2 regions of the Staphylococcus gallinarum genome follow, and region 2 is predicted to be linked to the other one. Evidence: riboswitches for the same ligand, from Rfam matches in the RefSeq annotation. Region 2 holds a riboswitch; the other holds the start of a gene.
The links. Region 2 has a riboswitch for lysine ahead of JN168_RS07300 (aspartate kinase). Riboswitches for the same ligand answer to the same signal wherever they lie in the genome.
Positions count from the first base shown of each region.

Region 1: it holds a riboswitch for lysine, as region 2 does, so the genes downstream of both, JN168_RS05840 (amino acid permease) here and JN168_RS07300 (aspartate kinase) in region 2, are expected to answer to the same signal.

Region 1 covers NZ_CP069082.1:1,252,338-1,262,607, reverse strand. The annotation lists gene tig (trigger factor) at 1-891, opposite strand, end outside; gene JN168_RS05865 (hypothetical protein) at 1,068-1,991, opposite strand; gene JN168_RS05860 (NUDIX domain-containing protein) at 2,004-2,615, opposite strand; gene rplT (50S ribosomal protein L20) at 2,772-3,128, opposite strand; gene rpmI (50S ribosomal protein L35) at 3,189-3,389, opposite strand; gene infC (translation initiation factor IF-3) at 3,417-3,944, opposite strand; ribosomal protein L20 leader region at 3,968-4,095, opposite strand; gene JN168_RS05840 (amino acid permease) at 4,158-5,645, opposite strand; lysine riboswitch at 5,855-6,026, opposite strand; gene thrS (threonine--tRNA ligase) at 6,089-8,026, opposite strand; gene dnaI (primosomal protein DnaI) at 8,371-9,294, opposite strand; gene JN168_RS05825 (replicative helicase loading/DNA remodeling protein DnaB) at 9,298-10,270, opposite strand, start outside.
Region 2 covers NZ_CP069082.1:1,537,471-1,547,740, reverse strand. The annotation lists gene JN168_RS07310 (ABC-F family ATP-binding cassette domain-containing protein) at 1-1,149, shown strand, start outside; gene JN168_RS07305 (aldo/keto reductase) at 1,317-2,147, shown strand; lysine riboswitch at 2,289-2,467, shown strand; gene JN168_RS07300 (aspartate kinase) at 2,555-3,757, shown strand; gene JN168_RS07295 (aspartate-semialdehyde dehydrogenase) at 3,807-4,796, shown strand; gene dapA (4-hydroxy-tetrahydrodipicolinate synthase) at 4,798-5,685, shown strand; gene dapB (4-hydroxy-tetrahydrodipicolinate reductase) at 5,682-6,404, shown strand; gene dapD (2,3,4,5-tetrahydropyridine-2,6-dicarboxylate N-acetyltransferase) at 6,427-7,146, shown strand; gene JN168_RS07275 (amidohydrolase) at 7,398-8,546, shown strand; gene JN168_RS07270 (alanine racemase) at 8,552-9,625, shown strand; gene lysA (diaminopimelate decarboxylase) at 9,628-10,270, shown strand, end outside.

The sequences.
Region 1 (10,270 bases), 290 kb from region 2:
TGAAGCTTTGTTAATCGCTTCTTCTTTTTGAGCATTTTCTGCTTCAGTTGCTTTTTGTTCAGCTAAACGTTTACGTAAATTTTCTTTGTACTCGTCAACTGTGTTCGCTTCAGCATCTAACTCATTAGCAATTTCATCAGTCAATTCTGGAACATCTTTAAATTTAATTTCATTTACTTTAGTTTTGAATGTAGCTTCTTTACCAGCTAATTCTTCAGCGTGATATTCTTCTGGGAAAGTAACGTTTACATCTTTCTCTTCACCAGCTTTAACACCTACTAATTGTTCTTCGAATCCTGGGATAAATGAACCTGAACCGATTTCTAAATCGTAACCGTCAGCTTGTCCACCTTCGAATTGTTCACCGTCAACATAACCATCAAAGTCGATGTTTACTGTATCGCCTTCTTCAACAGCACCATCTTCTTTAACGACCATTTCAGCTAAGTGGCCTAATTGGTGATCGATAGACTCTTGAACTTCTTCGTCTGTTAATTCAGAACTTTGTTTTTCGATTTCTAATCCTTTGTAGTCACCTAATTGTACTTCAGGCTCAACTACTACAGTAGCTTCGAAAGTCATGTCTTTACCTTTTTCAATTGAAGTAACATTGATTTCAGGTTGATCAACTGGTTTAATGCCAGTTTCATCAATTGCTTCACCGTAAGCTTCTGGTAATAAGATATCAACTGCATCTTGATATAATGCTTCTACGCCAAAGCGTTGTTCAAAGATTGGACGTGGTACTTTACCTTTACGGAAACCAGGTACATTAATTTGTTTAACTACTTTTTTAAAAGCCTTATCAATTGCATTGTCTACTTTTTCTGCTGGAACTGTAACGGATAATACACCTTCGTTACCTTCCTTTTTTTCCCAAGTTGCTGTCATGTATAAAAACCTCCATGATTATCCTATTTTATTTTTTCAACTCCATTATTATAGCATACGTCAATGTTCTACACAAACACGGAACATACAAAACAATTGGCATGTTGAAATTTTAATTAATTCGATTTTTTAATACTACCATATTTACTTACCCAAATTACACAAACTTAATTAAATTATTCCTGTATATCGATGGATACAAGTAATTTGGTAACTTCGTTTGATTCATCTATTTCCTCTAGCCCCAACATCGATTTGAAATAGTTTACATATGCTTCTATCCAAACTGCTAGTGGTGCAAACTCAAGAATATCAAGTGGGTATAATAAAATCGCATGATTATTCATTAAGTGATGTGCTTCATCTGTTATTTGTGCAGCGTCATCTTCTAAACGATTGAGCACTTCTGGTATAACTTGTATCTTTATGTCTGTATGGTCCAGTCCTGCTAAATCTTTAGGAATCGGTAATAAATCAAACCCGTACTTCTTAATTTGTACTGGCTCACTGTAACTTGCAAAACGTAAATATTCAAGCATAATGCTTATCACATTAGGTGCTAACGGTAACGCTTCTATAAGATTTGCCACCGTTTTTTTATAATTATATTGATTATGATCTATTAAAGTTAACACTGTATTGACCTGTTCTCTCAAAGACAATACGTCAAATTGTTGTAGTTGTTGTGACGCACGTTCATTATGTTGTTCTAGTTGACTGAGAGCATATTCCTTTAAAGGGTACAACTCCATACGTGTTCTATGATCATTGACCTCATCAATAATTTGGTCAATGACTTCGACCACTTCAAAATATTGTCCTAAACCACTTAAACTTTTAATATAATAGACCATTAATTCATCGTACTTTGTTATGCCTTGCTTTAATAAAATGATAGCCTCTTCACGTAATTCTAAATAATGTTTCATTTGATATAGCATGGAACATTTCAATAATGCCAAAGCGTCATCAAGTTCAAATTGTCTTTCATAATCCTCAAACAATTCATACGCATGATCGAAATGACCATTGTGTAAAGATTCTTTGATGTCTCGTGTTAACTTTTTTTGTGATTGCGGAAAAGGGATAATATCAGACATAGCCATACACCTCTACTTTAATGCTTGTAATATTAAAGCACTCCATGTTTCAAAATCATCATAATTGTCAATTTTTGCTTGATCCATCCACTTTATTCTTAAAGTATCGGTCTCTTTTGCCTCAACATCACTACTATTGACATTAATTTTAAACACAACGCCCATATGTACTTCTCCAACTTCATTAGTATCATCATTAATAAAGCCAATGTAGGCTAAGTTTTGAGATTTTTGAGCAGATAATCCAACTTCTTCTTCTAGTTCTCTTTGTGCGTTAACTCTTAACACTTCATTAATTGAGTCTGCACCTTTAACATCATTCATATGGCCACCAACACCAATCGATGATTGTCCGTGTAATCTAGCTTCACCGCCACCTGACAAACGTTCGTAAACTAAAATTTCATCACGCTCATTTTCCAAAATACAATATGAAATGAGTTGTTTATATGTAGGGTCCTCCTCCATATCTCCGCGACGTTTCACTTCATATTTAGTCAAAGTATCAAATATTTCTTGACCTTTCACTGAATTTTTATCCAAGAAACCATTAAATTTATTTTTTTCTTCATTAAATAATGTAGATCTTGGTACTACTGTTATCATTTCATCAAACTTAGACATAATTTACTCCTTTGAATCTGACTTTACAGCCATTTTATCAAATGATAACGCTATATATCAAAATGTTTATTAAACACAACATATATGTACCATCTTTTAAGTATAAATATAAAATAAAGAGATGTACAAAGGTGTACATCTCTTTATTTTGAAATATTATTTTAAAGCTTCTTTAGCTTTAGCTACTAATTCACCGAAAGCTTTTTCATCTGAAATAGCAATTTCAGAAAGCATTTTACGGTTAACATCGATTTCAGCTTTTTTCAAACCATTCATTAATCTTGAATAGCTCATGTCATGTTGACGTGCAGCCGCATTGATACGAGTAATCCATAATTTACGGAAATCACGTTTTCTTTGACGACGGTCACGGAATGAATATTGACCTGATTTCATTACTTGTTGTTTTGCTACTTTATATAATGTGCGTTTTGCACCGAAGTAACCTTTAGCTAATTTAATCGTCTTTTTACGACGAGCTCTTGTTACTGTTCCACCTTTAACTCGTGGCATAATAAATTCCTCCTCTAAATATCTTCGTACTTAATATGTTCTTCTGACTTTTTGCGTCAATTATTTTTTATAAGATAATAATTGTTTTACACGTTTCATGTCTGATTTGTGTACTAATGAAGCTTTACGTAATTTACGTTTTTGCTTAGTAGATTTGTTTGCGAATAAGTGAGATGTGAAAGCTCTTGAACGTTTTAATTTACCTGAACCAGTTCTTTTAACACGTTTAGCTGCTCCACGGTGTGTTTTCATTTTAGGCATGATTCATTTCCTCCTGTAATATCTTTATTATTTTTCGTTTAATGGGCTAAGCGTAATAAACATTTGACGCCCGTCCATTTTTGGTCTTTGTTCAACTGTTGCGATATCTTTACATTCATCTGCAAATTTCTCTAAAACACGTTGACCAATTTCTTTGTGCGTAATCGCACGACCTCTGAAACGAATTGAAACTTTACATTTATCGCCTTTAGATAAAAATTTGCGACCATTTTTCAATTTTGTTTGGAAATCATGTTCCTCAATTGTTGGACTCAAACGAATTTCTTTAAGATTAATTGTTTTTTGTTTCTTCTTCATTTCTTTTTCTTTTTTCTGTTGTTCGAATTTATACTTACCGTAATCCATAATTCTAGCAACAGGTGGTTTAGCGTTTGGAGCCATTAAGACTACATCTAAACCAACACGATCAGCCATTTCAAGGGCTTCGTTTTTCGTTTTAACGCCAATTTGTTCTCCATCTTGGCCAATTAAACGTAATTCTTTTGCGCGAATCTTTTCGTTAACTTGAGTTTGATCTTTTGCTATGGTTGACACCTCCAAGATTTTTACGAAATTATCCCAAGCAAAAAGAGCGAGTACATAACATACCCGCTCTTCTCTACACATGACAATCCATGTATATATAGACCTGCCAACTGCAATTAGCGTCGCTACAGGTGAGAAGCGGGAGCTTCTTCTTGGTTCGTTTCGTATTCAACGTTACCTATCATATCAACATTAATTGGCTAAGTCAACAGTTTTATTAAATTATTTTATTTCATCCATTTTTACATCTTGACGTAAGTCAACTTGTTCTAAAGGAATCTTCTTCGTTTTATAGCGTAATTTATGATAGATAAAGAACACTAAGAATACTGGTATTCCCATATAAGTAATGACAAAGCGATTTAAATCAAAGTCACCTGTTTTGATGAAATCAACGTCTTGACCAATGATAACAATCACACATAATATACCGGCAAAAATAGGTCCAAATGGGAATAGTTTAGCAGTATATTTAAGCTTAGATTTATCATAATTTTGCTTGTTAAATGCCTTTCTAAATCTATAGTGGCTTATCGCAATACCTACCCATGCAATAAAACCGGTCATACCACTAGCTGCAACGATATATTGATAAGCATCTCCACTTACATGTTGTAATAAGAAAATACCGATTACAATTAATGCAGTTACGAATAATGAAATATACGGTACACCGTATTTGTTAGTTTTACCAAAAATTGGAAAGGCTAGTTTATCTTTACTCATTGAATATAACATACGTGTTGATGCATACATTCCAGAATTACCTGCAGATAATACTGAGGTAAGGATGACAGCATTCATAAATGACGCTGCAAATGCTAAACCAGCATTTTTAAAGACTAATGTAAATGGTGATGTAGCTACACTATCATCTCCACCCATTAACGCAGAGCTATCATATGGAATTAACATACCGATAACAAATATCGCTAAGATGTAAAATAATAATATTCTCCAGAATACTTGTTTTATCGCTTTAGGTACTGCACGCTCTGGATTTTCAGATTCACCTGCAGTAATACCAATCAATTCTGTTCCTTGGAATGAGAATCCGGCAACTAAGAATACACCTAATATAGATAATAAGCTTCCACCAATACCATCACCTAAGATTGGTCCATTTCCTTTTGTAAATGTATCAAAGCCAACAAATTCGCCACCCATGATACCTACAATCGTTAACAATCCAATCGCAATAAAGATAATAACTGTTACGACTTTAATCAAAGCAAACCAATATTCACTTTCTCCATAAACTCGAACTGATAAAGCATTTAAACCAAAGATAATTATTAAGAATAAACAACTCCACAACCACGCTGGAATGCCTGCTAAAGGACTCCAATATTGTATAACTTGTGCAGCTATTGTAACATCTGCCGCTACTGTTATTACCCAGTTAAACCAATAGTTCCATCCTAATGCAAATCCTAATGAAGGATCTACAAATCTTGTTGCATATGTACTAAATGAACCAGATACCGGTAAATAAGTAGCCATTTCACCTAGTGATGTCATTAAGAAGAATACCATAGCACCGATTATAGCGTAGGCGAGCAATGCACCTAGAGCTCCAGCGTCATGGATTGCACCACCTGAAGTCATAAATAACCCAGTTCCGATACAACCTCCAATTGCGATCATTGAAATATGACGGTCTTTAAGTCCCCTTTGTATACCATCATTCTGATTATTTTGTTTTGCCATAGAAGCTTCCTTTCTTTGTAAACTTAGAGGTTAACTTTCTATATGTTTTAGCCAGTGTCTTTATAGTTTGTCTCATACTGACAGCTTATGATTATTCACATCAGTAGTCACTATAATTTTGCTCTTTCCCGAAGCATATGCTTTATAGTTTTACGCCTAAAAAAAGGTTGCATACCTAATAGATATGCAACCAATTTAATAATAGCATGTATATAGGTAGCACATCACATATGTGACAGTTCAGTCTCTTTCGATAACTGACCCAACAAACAGTATAAATGGATAAAGTCTGTTTCGGCGATTTTACCTTTCAACATTCGTCATATGCCCCATTCGACATCAAAATGCTTACTTATTAAAAACGCAACCTCTAACTCAAATTTTATGAATTTTATTTATTTCACTAACTTGTAATATACATTATTTTGTAAAGACTTTCAAGACTATCTTTGTTTTTTCAAACGAATCTCATCTACAAGATTCCAAATGAATTCATCTTTTTCAAGTGTTTCTTGATCTTGAGAACCATATTTCCTTACATTTACTTCATTGTTTTCAACTTCTTTATCACCAACAACAAGTTGATAAGGAATTTTTTGCATTTGAGCTTCTCTTATTTTATAGCCCATTTTTTCATTACGATCATCAATGTCTACACGTACGCCTTGTGATTTCAACTCATCTTGAATATGACGTGCATAATCATAATGTAAATCAACATTAACTGGAATAATAGCTACTTGTTTAGGTGCTAACCAAGTAGGATATGCACCCTTAGTTTCTTCAGTCAAGAATGCAACAAATCGTTCCATTGTTGACACTACGCCTCGGTGTATAACTACTGGGCGATGTTGTTCACCATCATTTCCGATATATGTTAAATCGAATTTTTGAGGTAATAAGAAATCGAGTTGTGCAGTAGATAATGTTTCTTCTTTACCCATTGCAGTTTGAACTTGAACGTCTAATTTCGGACCATAGAACGCCGCTTCACCGATTGCTTCTTCATAATCCAATTCTAATTCATCAGCCGCTTCTTTTAACATGCTTTCAGCTTTGTTCCACATATCATCATTATCGAAGTATTTTTCTTTATCTTCAGGATCGCGGTAACTTAATCGGAATGAATAATTTTCAAAACCAAAATCATTATAAACATCAATTATAAGATTAACAACGCGTTTGAATTCTTCTTTAATTTGATCTGGACGTACGAAAATATGCGCATCATTTAAAGTCATACCACGAACACGTTGCAATCCTGATACTGCCCCACTTGCTTCATAACGATGCATTGTACCTAACTCTGCAATACGAATTGGCAACTCACGGTATGAATGTGGTTTATTCGCATAGATCATCATATGATGCGGGCAGTTCATAGGGCGTAGTACCATTTCTTCATTTTCGTCTAATTTCATTGTTGGGAACATATCATCTTGATAGTGATCCCAGTGACCAGATGTTTTATATAAATCAACATTTGCCATAACTGGTGTATACACGTGATCATATCCCATGCTCACCTCTTTATCGACAATATAACGTTCGATTTCACGGCGAATTGTAGCACCGTTAGGCAACCATAAAGGTAGACCCGCACCAACAAGTTGGTTATTAGAGAATAATTCTAACTCCTTACCAATTTTACGGTGATCACGTTCTTTTCTTTCTTCAAGCATTTGTAAATGTGCTTTTAAATCCTTTTTGTCAAAGAACGCAGTACCATAAATACGTTGTAGCATTTTATTATTGCTATCACCACGCCAATATGCACCAGCTGTAGATAATAGTTTAAACTCTTTTATTTTCGCAGTAGTTGGAACATGTACACCTCGACAAAGATCTGTAAATTCACCTTGAGAGTATAATGTTACATTTTCATCTTCAGGTATTGCATCAATCAATTCTTGTTTATAAGGGTCATCACTAAAGAATGCTTTTGCTTCATTTCTAGTTACCACTTTACGTTCTATTGGATAATTTTCATTGACTATTTGTTTCATTGTCTTTTCAATTTTTTCAAAGTCATCAGATGATATACTTTCTTCCATATCGAAGTCATAGTAGAATCCACCCTCAATCACTGGACCTACACCAAAGCAAACATCTCCATACAGACGTTTTAAAGCTTGTGCCATTAAATGTGCTGTCGAATGACGTAACACTTCTAATGCTTCTTCACTACCTGGTGTTACGATTTCAATTTCCCCATCAGTTTCAATTGGACGTGTTAAATCAATCAATTGTCCATTTAATTTACCTGCAACAGCTTTTTTACGTAAACCAGGGCTAATAGATTGTGCTATATCTTCAGTTGTTGTGCCTTTATCAAACACCTTCGAATTGCCATCTGGAAATGTTATATTAATTTGCTCCATAATTACCCTCCTATTTTTCATATGTACTATCATCAATAATGAACTGTCAAACACACTACTAAAAAAACAAAAAGACCCCATCCCAAAAGGGACGAGGTCATCGTGGTACCACCCTAAAATAAGACATCGTCTAACTTAAAGTTAACTTTGCCTACTCTACTTAAGATAACGGTCTTGAGCCGGATGTGATTTAGCACACCATTTACAAAGTAGTAATGAACAAGTATACTTACCAAAATCTCATCTCACTTGGCTCTCTGTAAAGTATTCACTGGTCCATCATGTCTTTGACAATTTCATATTGATTTAGATTTATCTATATTATACAACAATTATTCAATATTTCAATCGTTCCTATAATTTTTTCCTTCAAGATAGTATGGTGTAGCCAATGCTTTAATACGCTCTAATATTCTAGCCGCCTTAGTTTGCTCTGTACCATCACGGGTCACAGAAAGATGATGTTCCAATTCTTTGAAGCTCAGGTTAGATGTGAAGAATGTAGGTAGTTCTTGTACCATACGATAATGTAACAATGGGCCAATCACTTCATCACGTGCCCACGGCGTAATTTCCTCAGCACCGATATCATCTAATATTAAGATATTCGCTTCTCTTACACGTGATAACTTAGTTTCAAATGAACCATCTTTAAATCCACCCTTTAATGTTCGAATGAATTCTGGTAAGTATACGATAGTTGAAGGAATTTTTTTAGTCTTTAACTGATTGGCGATTGCTCCCATTATAAATGACTTGCCTGTACCAAATGGCCCATATAAATAAAGTCCTTTAACACCCGTCTCTTTATTGGTGATTTGTTCACACACTTTATTTACCGCCATAGCTACGTCCAATCTATCACGTTTATCCATATAAATATCTTCTAATTTAGCATTTAAAGTATCGCGTTGCATATGGTGCGAAGTAATTAGATGGGAGTTGAATCGTTCTTCATCATGCTTTATTTTACATGGACATGGCAAATATTTAATTTTTATATGTCCATGTTCAATATATAACTCTGGTACATGCCCCTTTACAAAGTTCGGACATTGTTCAAATGCATGGCCATCATAATGTTTTTGTTGATCTTTATATTCTTGCAAAATATTTAAATCTTCATCAATCATAGCATTAGTTAGATTCTTCTGATTTGACTCTAAAAAAGCTTTTACATCAGGATCATTTATTACATCTTTTTTAATTTTAGCAATGCGCTTTGATAAATCATTAGAGTCGCCCATTATATTACTAAAAGACTTCATAGCTTATTCCTCCTTCCATTGTTGTTTCAAATGTTTAAGAAAGGCTTCTCTATCAGCCTTTAATTTTTCATCTTCTTCTGGTTCATTGTTTGCAGTTGCAGGATGATCATCCTGATCCTTAGCTTCTAATAACCATTTTGGCGTCATTTCTCTTGACGCTAATTGACGTTGTTTATACTTTGGAGCATGATTACGTGGTTCAGATTGTGCCTTATTCACTTTCATCGCTTGTTGATATGCTTGCTCTGCAGTCTTAATTCCTTTTTTCTTCCAATTGGACGCTATTTCTAAAATGTAAGTCTTTGGCAACTTCATATCTTCTTTTAACATAACATATTGAAGTAATACATTAATGACACCGAATGATAGTTTTTCTCGTTCAATTAAATCTTCAATCATAAACTTTTGTTGTGCAGTTGGTTCAGATTCTGACCAAGAAGCTAACATGTCAATCGGACTCGTTTCTTCTAGTTGCTGTAACCATTGTTGTTGTTTACTTTCCGTTGATGCACTTTGTTGAGTTGGTTCACTTTGTTGAGTTGGTGCAGATTTTGAAACTGCGTCACCCTTTTTATTTAATTTAGGTAACTGTTGTTCATGTTCAATTAAATAATAAGTTCGAGCATGCTTTCTTAACTCTTCAAAAGAAAGTTCTTGGGCACTAGTAATCGATTTCAAGATAATGCGTTTCATCGATTCTGGTGTCAAACCATATAAAGTAGCTAACTGTGTGATTAACTGTTTTGCATCTTTATTGATAATCTTTTTACTAATAAAATGTGTCTGCAATAGGTCATATAATGTCTCAAAATCAAACTTTACATCTGAAAGCTCGATGCCATTATAATGTTGGTCGTTCGGAATTTTACTCGTATCCACTTTAACTTGATGATTAGGTACTTTAAATACATCTGTAAATGTTCGCGTGACCTCTTGATAGTGTTGCATTGCTACAGTATGTTCTGCTTCGAAATAC
Region 2 (10,270 bases):
ATGTCTGAGTTAGAAAATAATCAAAAAGTAAAAGTGTTATTGGCGCAAAGTTTATTTGGTGAACCAGATGTGTTATTACTAGATGAGCCTACAAACGGCTTAGATATTCCTGCGATTAGCTGGTTAGAAGACTTCTTAATTAATTTTGAAAATACAGTTATCGTTGTTTCGCATGATAGACACTTTTTAAATAATGTATGTACTCATATTGCAGATTTAGATTATGGTAAAATTAAAGTCTACGTTGGTAACTATGATTTTTGGTATCAATCTAGCCAATTAGCTATGAAAATGGCACAAGATCAAAATAAGAAAAAAGAAGAAAAAATCAAAGAACTACAAGATTTCGTAGCACGATTTTCTGCCAATGCATCAAAATCAAAACAAGCTACAAGTCGTAAGAAACAATTAGAAAAAATAGAATTAGAAGATATTCAACCTTCTTCACGTCGTTATCCATTTGTTAACTTCACACCTGAACGTGAAATCGGTAATGATTTATTGTTTGTGGAAAACCTATCTAAAACTGTAGATGGTGTGAAAGTATTAGACAATATTTCATTTACAATGGATCCAAATGACAAAGCGGTATTAATTGGTGATAGTGAAATTGCTAAGACAACTTTACTAAAAATATTAGCTGGAGAAATGGAACCAGACGAAGGTTCTGTTAGATGGGGTGTAACAACATCACGTAGTTACTTACCAAAAGATAATTCTGAATACTTCGAAGGCGTAAATATGAACTTAGTTGATTGGTTGCGTCAATATGCACCTGAAGATGAACAGACTGAAACTTTCTTACGTGGCTTCTTAGGACGTATGTTGTTTAGTGGTGAAGAAGTTAAGAAAAAAGCAGATGTTTTATCTGGTGGAGAAAAAGTACGTTGTATGTTAAGTAAAATGATGCTATCAAGTTCGAATGTATTGTTACTTGATGAACCTACTAACCACTTAGATTTAGAAAGTATCACAGCGGTGAATGATGGATTGAAATCATTTAAAGGTTCAATTATCTTTACATCATATGATTTTGAATTTATAAATACGATTGCAAATCGTGTCATCGATTTAAATCCAGAAGGATCTGTTTCTAAAGAAATTCCATATGAGGAATATTTAAAGGAAACAGGCGTTTTAAATAAATAATTTTAATTAGTAAGTAACGTAGTTATCAGTGCAAATTAATGTATTTGATAACTGCGTTTTTTGTTTGTCTCCCCTTTTAATATTACTTTGTGTAGGCAAATTATTTTAAATAGATAATGTTGAGTTATATAATCAACATTGACAAAGTAAATAGGAGGAATAAGTTTATGAAAAATTTGAATTTGCTTGATGGCCAAGTATTGCCACAAATTGGTTTTGGTACATACAAATTAAATGGATCTGAAGGTGTACATGCTATAGTAAATGCCCTTAATCAAGGTTATAGAGTACTTGATACTGCCTATAATTATGAAAATGAAGGTACAGTTGGACGTGCGATAGAAATAAGTCATGTATCTCGAGATCAAATTATTATCACTTCTAAATTACCAGGACGTTATCAAGACTATGATGCTGCTTTAACAGCAATTCAAGAGTCAATTTATCGTTTGAATGTAGATTACATTGATTTATATTTAATTCATTGGCCTAACCCTAAACAAGGTAAATATGTTGAAGCTTGGAAAGCATTAATCGATGCTCAAAAAGCAGGTTTAATTAAATCTATCGGTGTATGTAACTTTACACAAGAACATATAGAAACACTTGAACGTGAAACAGGTGTCTTACCTGCTGTTAACCAAATCGAACTACATCCTTACTTTAATCAAAAAGAAATGATTCAATTCAACAAAGAAAAAGGTATTGTTACAGAAGCATGGAGTCCACTGGGACGAGCATCAACTGTTATTAATGATGAAAATATTGCTACGATTGCTGAAAAGTACAATAAAACAATTCCGCAAATTATTTTAAGATGGCATGTGCAAAACGGCGTCGTTCCAATTCCAAAATCTACTTCTATTAGCAGACAAATACAAAATAAAGATGTGTTTGATTTCGCATTAACAGATGAAGACCTAGAAAAAATTGATAATTTAACACAACCAGATGGTAGATTAAAAGGACAAGATCCGGATAATTATGAAGAATTCTAATTAGTTAGTTAAATAATACACTATTAAAGTTAAATGGAAATTATATAGTTTAATTTTTCAGTAAATTAGAAAAACTTTGTTGAAAGCAGTTTACATGACATATAACCCTATGTATAATGTGAATCATAAACAAAAATTAAATAGTTTTGATGAGGCGCATCAATCATTAGTAAATTTTAGTAGAACCTGTCTGCTAGCAGCTAATTTTGAAAGGGTGAGATGCCGAAACAGTTATAATAGCAGCTTATAACACGTTGGACTTTATGGTTAAGAGCTAAGAGTCTGTCATTATTTTTAAATAATGGAGTGCATCACTTGTATATATTAATGAACAGGTTCGCAACTCCGGACTTGTTCTTTTTTTATATTACTGTGATTCTCCCCTATCATTGAGGAGGATATAGAAATTGGAAAGAAGTGTTTTAAAATTTGGAGGTTCTTCAGTTAGTGATTTTACTAAAATTAAAAGCATAGCTGAAATGTTAAAAAATAGAGTGGAACAAGGAGAACAATTGATTGTAGTTGTAAGTGCAATGGGTAAAACCACAGATGAGTTAATGGCGAATGTATCATCATTAACTTCTACGCCTAAGGATCAAGAATTAGCGTTGTTACTTACGACGGGTGAACAACAGACTGTTTCTTACCTTTCGATGGTATTGAATGATATCGGTGTTTCGGCAAGAGCGATGACCGGTTATCAAGCAGGTATTAAAACGACCGGACATCATCTGAAGAGTAGAATTGCTGAAATTGACCCTGAAACGTTTAATCAATCGTTTAACCATCACGATGTGTTAGTAGTCGCTGGATTCCAAGGCGTCAATGACGACTTGGAGATAACAACACTTGGTCGTGGAGGTTCAGATACGACTGCAGTAGCTTTAGCAGCTAGCAATCAAACACCGTGTGAAATTTATACGGATGTAGACGGCGTTTATGCAACAGATCCTAGGTTATATAAAGAAGCAAGGCGTTTGGATTATGTTTCATATGAAGAGATGATGGAAATGAGTGCTTTAGGTGCCGGCGTGTTGGAAACAAGAAGTGTTGAACTCGCTAATAATTATAATATTCCACTATATTTAGGAAGAACTTTATCAAATGTGAAAGGAACATGGATTATGCCACAAACTGAGATATTGGAGAAAAAAGCGGTAACAGGCGTTGCTTTAGACACACATATGATGCATGTAACAATCAGTTATCCCCTACCCGATAACAATTTGTTAACAGCATTGTTTAATGAATTAGAAGCGGGATCTGTTAATGTTGATATGATTTCTCAAATTATTAACTTGGAAGGACTACAAATGTCCTTTACTATAAAAGATACAGATGTATTACAAATTACTAATATTTTTGAATCATTGACTGAACAATACAGTGCTTTAGACTTCAAAATTAATGAAGACTATGTCAAAATTTCATTAATTGGTTCAGGTATGCGTGATATGTCAGGTGTCGCTTCAAAAGCATTTCTTACATTAATTGAAAACGATATTCCTTTTTACCAAACTACAACTTCAGAAATTAGTATTTCAAGTGTGATTGATGCAGATAACGGTGATCGCGCGGTACATGCTTTATATAAAGCTTTTGAAATCTGAATTTTCTAAAATTTTTATAAAATTAAATTATAAATGGAGTGTATAAATTATGACAAAATTAGCAGTAGCAGGTGCAACAGGTTTAGTAGGAAGAAACATGTTAGAGACTTTAGATAGAAAAGGCGTTAAATATGATGAATTAGTGTTATTTTCATCAGCTCGATCAGCAGGTCAACAAGTAGAATTCCAAGGTAACACATATACTGTACAAGAATTAACAGAGGAAGCAGCAAATGAACACTACGACTATGTATTAATGAGTGCAGGTGGTAGCACAAGTGAACATTTCTCCCCTATTTTCGAACAAGCAGGAGCAATCGTTATCGATAATTCAAGTCAGTGGAGAATGACGGAAGGTATTGATCTTATCGTTCCAGAAGTTAATGAGCCAGTGTTAGAGCGTAAGATTATTGCAAATCCAAACTGTTCAACGATTCAATCTGTAGTTCCTTTAAAAGTCTTACAAGAAGCGTTTGGTTTAAACCGTGTAGCTTATACCACATATCAAGCTGTTTCTGGTTCAGGTGTTAAGGGTAAACAAGATTTAGCTGAAGGCGCAAATGGTAAAGAACCAGAAGCTTATCCGCACCCTATTTATAATAACGTATTACCACATATTGATGTATTTTTAGAAGACGGTTATACGAAAGAAGAACAAAAAATGATCGATGAAACAAGAAAAATCTTAAAAGATGATGATTTAAAAGTAACGGCGACATGTGTACGTGTTCCTGTACAAGATAGTCACAGTGTTCACATGAGTGTGACATTAAACAAAGATACGTCTGTTGCTGAGATTCAACAATTATTTGAACAGGACGAACGTGTCGTATTAGTCGATAACCCAGAAAAAAATGAATACCCGTTAGCGATTCATTCTACTGGTAAAGATGAAATATTTGTAGGTCGAATCCGAAAAGATGATTCTTTAGATAATACATTCCATGTTTGGTGTACTTCAGACAACTTATTGAAAGGTGCAGCATTGAACGCAGTACAAATTCTTGAGCAAGTAATGAGTCTGAAAGGAGTTAAATAAGATGGCACATATTTTTGAGGGCGTTGGTGTAGCCCTAACCACACCATTCACACATAATGAAGTTGATTACGATGCTTTAAGAAAACATTTAGCATATTTATTAGAAAATGAAGCGAAATCAATCGTTGTAAATGGAACAACTGCAGAAAATCCAACACTAACAGATGAAGAAAAAGAACACGTGTTAGAAGTAGTAGTGAATTATGTTGATGGGCGTGTTCCTGTAATTGCTGGAACTGGGACTAACAATACTCAAAAATCAATCCAAGCATCAGTGAGAGCACGTGAAATTGGTGCAGATGCTATTATGCTTATTACACCTTATTATAATAAAACAAGTCAGCGAGGTTTAATCGAACACTTTACCACAATTGCTGACGCAGTCAAATTACCAGTTGTATTATATAACGTCCCTTCTCGTACGAATATGACAATTGAACCTGAAACAGTAGAAACTTTAAGTGAAAATGAATATATTGTTGCTTTAAAAGATGCCACAAATGATTTTGAGTATTTAGAAGCTTTAAAATCACGTTTAAACTTAGCTAAATTTGCACTCTTTAGTGGTAATGACGATAATATTGTAGAATATTATCAAAGAGGTGGTCACGGTGTTATCTCTGTAGTAGCTAACGTTATACCAAAAACCTTCCAATCGTTATACGACGCTAAACAACAAGGGGAAAATATTGAAGCGCAATTTAAACCAGTTAAAGCTTTACTTGATGCATTGGCAGTTGATGTCAATCCAGTACCGATTAAAGTGTTAACTACAGTGGAAGGTTTTGGAAATTATGAAGTAAGATTACCACTAGTGACGCTACAAGATGATGATAGACAGAAATTAGAAACAGCATATGAACAATTTAAAGCAGGTGAACTAGTGTGAAAATATTATTAATTGGTTACGGCGCGATGAACGAGCGTGTAGCAAGATTAGCTGAAGAAAAAGGACATGAAATCAGTGGTATTATTGTGAGAAATAATGATAAGTCATATCCCTACCCTACTTTTGAAAAAATATCTGACGCAAAAGATGCAAATGTAGCGATTGATTTTTCAAATCCAGAATTATTATTACCACTATTAGATGATGATTTCGAATTACCATTAGTTATAGCAACTACAGGTGAAAAAGAAGAGATTATCGATAAATTGCAATTGTTAAGTAAAAAAATGCCTGTATTCTTTAGTGCAAATATGAGCTATGGTGTACATGCCCTAACTAAAATTTTGGAAGCAGCAGTCCCACTATTAGAAGATTTTGATATTGAATTAACAGAAGCACATCACAATAAAAAGGTAGATGCCCCAAGTGGTACACTTGTAAAATTATATGATGTAATTAAAGAATTAAGAACACAATCAACACCAGTATATGATCGTCATGAAAACAATGAAAAACGAACACAAGAAGAAATTGGTATTCATGCAGTACGTGGTGGTACAATCGTAGGACAACATGATGTATTATTTGCAGGTACAGATGAAACAATTGAAATTACACACCGTGCACAATCAAAAGATATTTTTGCCAATGGTGCAATCGGTGCTGCAGAGAAATTAGTTAACAAAGAAAATGGTTATTACACATTTAACAACTTATAAAATTCAAGGAGCGTATTAAATTATGGTACAACATTTAACGGCAGAAGAAATTATTCAATATATTAGTGACGCAAAGAAAACAACCCCTATTAAAGTTTATGCAAACGGAAACTTTAATGATGTAGCATTCCCAGAAGAATTTAAAGTGTTTGGTTCAGAAGATTCAAAAGTAATTTTCTGTGAAGCGGATGATTGGAAATCATTTTACGAGCAGCATCAAGCTGCATTTACAGAATTAGAAATTGAAATGGATCGTCGTAACTCTGCAATTCCATTGAAAGATTTAACTAATACAAATGCACGTATTGAACCAGGAGCATTTATTAGAGAACAAGCAATTATTGAAGACGGAGCGGTTGTAATGATGGGTGCAACAATCAACATCGGAGCAGTTGTTGGTGAAGGCACAATGGTTGATATGAATGCTACGCTTGGAGGACGAGCAACGACTGGTAAAAACGTACATGTCGGCGCAGGTTCAGTTCTTGCAGGTGTCATCGAACCACCTAGTGCCTCTCCTGTTGTAATTGAAGATAATGTATTAATTGGTGCTAATGCTGTAATTCTCGAAGGCGTACGCGTTGGTGAAGGAGCAGTTGTAGCAGCTGGCGCTATCGTTACTCAAGACGTACCAGCAGGAGCAGTAGTTGCGGGTACACCAGCTAAAGTTATTAAGCAAACGAGTGAAGTTGAAGATTCTAAACGTGAAATCGTATCAGCGTTAAGAAAGTTAAACGACTAATATAATTAAAATATTTACTAATTGAATTGGATGAAAAATAACTGAGATTTACGTTGTTTTTATCCATTATTATCGGAGGATAAAGATACTTTTGGTTAATGACGATGCACTTGTCGAATTTAACTTACAATTTCTTTTCCTCCATTTTTTAAAAATTTATATACATAATGTATTTGCAACCTATAGTTATATTTAAACTACTTAAATATGAGAATTTAATTGATAATAATAAATAAAGGATCTGATCTTAAATGAATGAATTAGAATTCGTTACTAAACATAGAAGACATTTACATCAACATCCAGAATTAAGCCTTCATGAATATGAGACAACGACGTATATAGCTGCATTTTTAGATGAACTGGGAATAACTTACAAACGTCCATTAGAAACTGGCATAATAGCATTTCTTGAGGGAAACAGTGATCGTACAATCGCTTATCGTGCAGATATAGACGCCCTACCAATATTTGAGGAAAATGACGTTGACTATAGAAGTTCAACAGATAATGTTATGCACGCATGTGGCCATGATGGACATACTACAGCGCTAATGCTGTTTGTAAAACGTTGCAAAGCATTAGCTGAAAATGGTGAATTACCACATAATGTCGTATTTATTTTCCAGCCAGCTGAAGAAACAGGTGGTGGTGCGAATCGACTTATCAAGGCGGGTGCATTTGAAGCATATAATATAGAAGCAGTATTTGGAATTCATGTTATGCCTTTTGAAGATGAAGGTAAAGTTGTTATTAGAGATGAAGAAATTACTGCAAGTGCTACGGAGTACAGATTCTTCTTAAATGGATTATCAAGTCATGTAGCAGATAAAGAACAAGGCCATTCTTGTGGAGAAGCTTTGCAACATGTGTTAACTCAAGTTGGTCAAATTCAACAATATCATTTAAATGGTCTGAAACGCAATATTGTACATATGGGACACTTTGAAGCTGGTGAAGCAATCAACACAGTGCCTAGTAATGGATATTTAGAAGGTACAATAAGAACATATGATGTGAACGATTTAGAAATTGTGAAACAACAAATGCAGAAAATCGCAGAAAGTGTTAAATTGTTGTTTGATGTAGATTGTGAGGTTAAATTTGAAGAAGGATATCCCCCTACTTATAATGATCCAACATTAAAGCACAAAGTAACACAGGGTCTAACTAGTGCAAACTTTGAGATTATTGATAAACCTACGCCTTATTTATTTGGTGAAGACTTTAGTTTTTATAGTCAATTTGCACCGAGTTATTTTGTATTTGTCGGTGTACGAGATGAATCTAAAGGTTATATTACAGGTTTGCATACAGCAACATTAAACTTTAACGAATATATGTTGATACGTGTTGCAGATTACTATGAACAGTTATTAAAAACTTACAGTGAGGTGTGACGTAAATGACTGCTACTTGGTCAGTGGAAACAGCAGAATTTAAAAAGAATGCCGCAAATGTTGTTAATAACAATAATATTATGGCTGTTGTAAAAAATAATGCTTATCATTATGGCTTGAACTTTGCGGTAGAACAATTTTTACAAATTGGGATTAACACATTCAGTACGACCTCTTTAAAGGAAGCTGTACGAATTAGAAAGATAGCACCGGAAGCAACCATATTCTTGATGAATGCAGTATATGAGTTTGATGTTTTAAGAGAACATCAAATTCATATGACATTGCCTTCCCTTCAATATTATTATGAACATGTGGAAGATTTATATGATATTCATGTACATTTAGAATTCGAAAATTTATTGCATCGTTCAGGTTTGAAAACAATTGATGAAATAAAGGAAGTCTTGCAGCATCATGAACAGAATGAAAATACATTGAAAATGCATATTTCAGGCTTATGGACACATTTTGGATATGCTGATGAATTTGATGTTCCTGACTATGATATTGAAAAAACAGCATGGCTGAATGTTGTTGAAACGCTATTAAAGGATGGCTATCAATTTGAAATGATACATGCACAAAATAGTGCGAGCTATTATAGAGAAGGTTGTGTGCTTCCAAATCATACACATGCACGTGTTGGTATTGCTTTATATGGTTCAAGACCTTATGGTTCATTAGATGAATCATTGATTAAACAGTCATTAACTGTTAAAGGAAATGTAATTCAAGTTCGCGAAGTACAACAAGGAGATTATTGTGGGTATAGCTTTGCCTACGAAGCGACTGAGAACAATACAAAACTGGCAGTCGTTGATGTGGGATATGGTGATGGCATATTAAAGGCACGTGCGAAACATGAAGCTATGATCAACGGTAAAAGATATCCAATTAGAGCTTTGATGATGAGTCATATGTTTGTAGAAGTGGATTCAGAAGTAAATGCACAAGATGAGGTAATACTATATAATAATGATATGCGCGTAGATGAGTATACATTTAAAGGTGTGGGAGCTAATTCAGAGCAACTCAGCGCAATGAATCATGACTCACTAATAAAGGAGTATAGATAAAGATGGTAGTAGAATACAACAATAACGGCGAATTAACGATGGGTGGTACAAGTCTAAAGACGATTGCACAAAGCTTTGGTACCCCTACTATAGTATATGATGAAGTACAAATTAGAAACCAAATGAGACGCTATCATGAAGCATTTAAGGCAAGTGGTTTAACATATAATATCTCTTATGCTTCAAAGGCGTTTACTTGTATTCAAATGGTTAAACTTGTGCAAGAGGAAGGTTTAGAATTAGATGTAGTATCTGAAGGTGAACTCTATACTGCATTGGAAGCTGGTTTTGATCCACAACATATTCATTTTCATGGTAACAATAAAACAAAGCATGAAATCCAATATGCCTTAGAAAGCAAAGTTGGCTATATTGTTATAGATTCATTAGAAGAAATTGACTTGATTGATCGTTATGCAAGTGAAACAGTCAATGTTGTATTGCGTTTGAATCCTGGTGTTGAAGCACATACACATGAATTTATACAAACAGGTCAAGAAGATAGTAAATTTGGATTGTCGATTAAACATGGTTTAGCTTTAGAAGGTGTCAAAAAAGTGTTTGCATCAAAGCGCTTAAACCTTAAAGGTGTCCACTTCCATGTTGGTTCACAAATCGAAGGCACAGAAGCGATGATTGAAACAG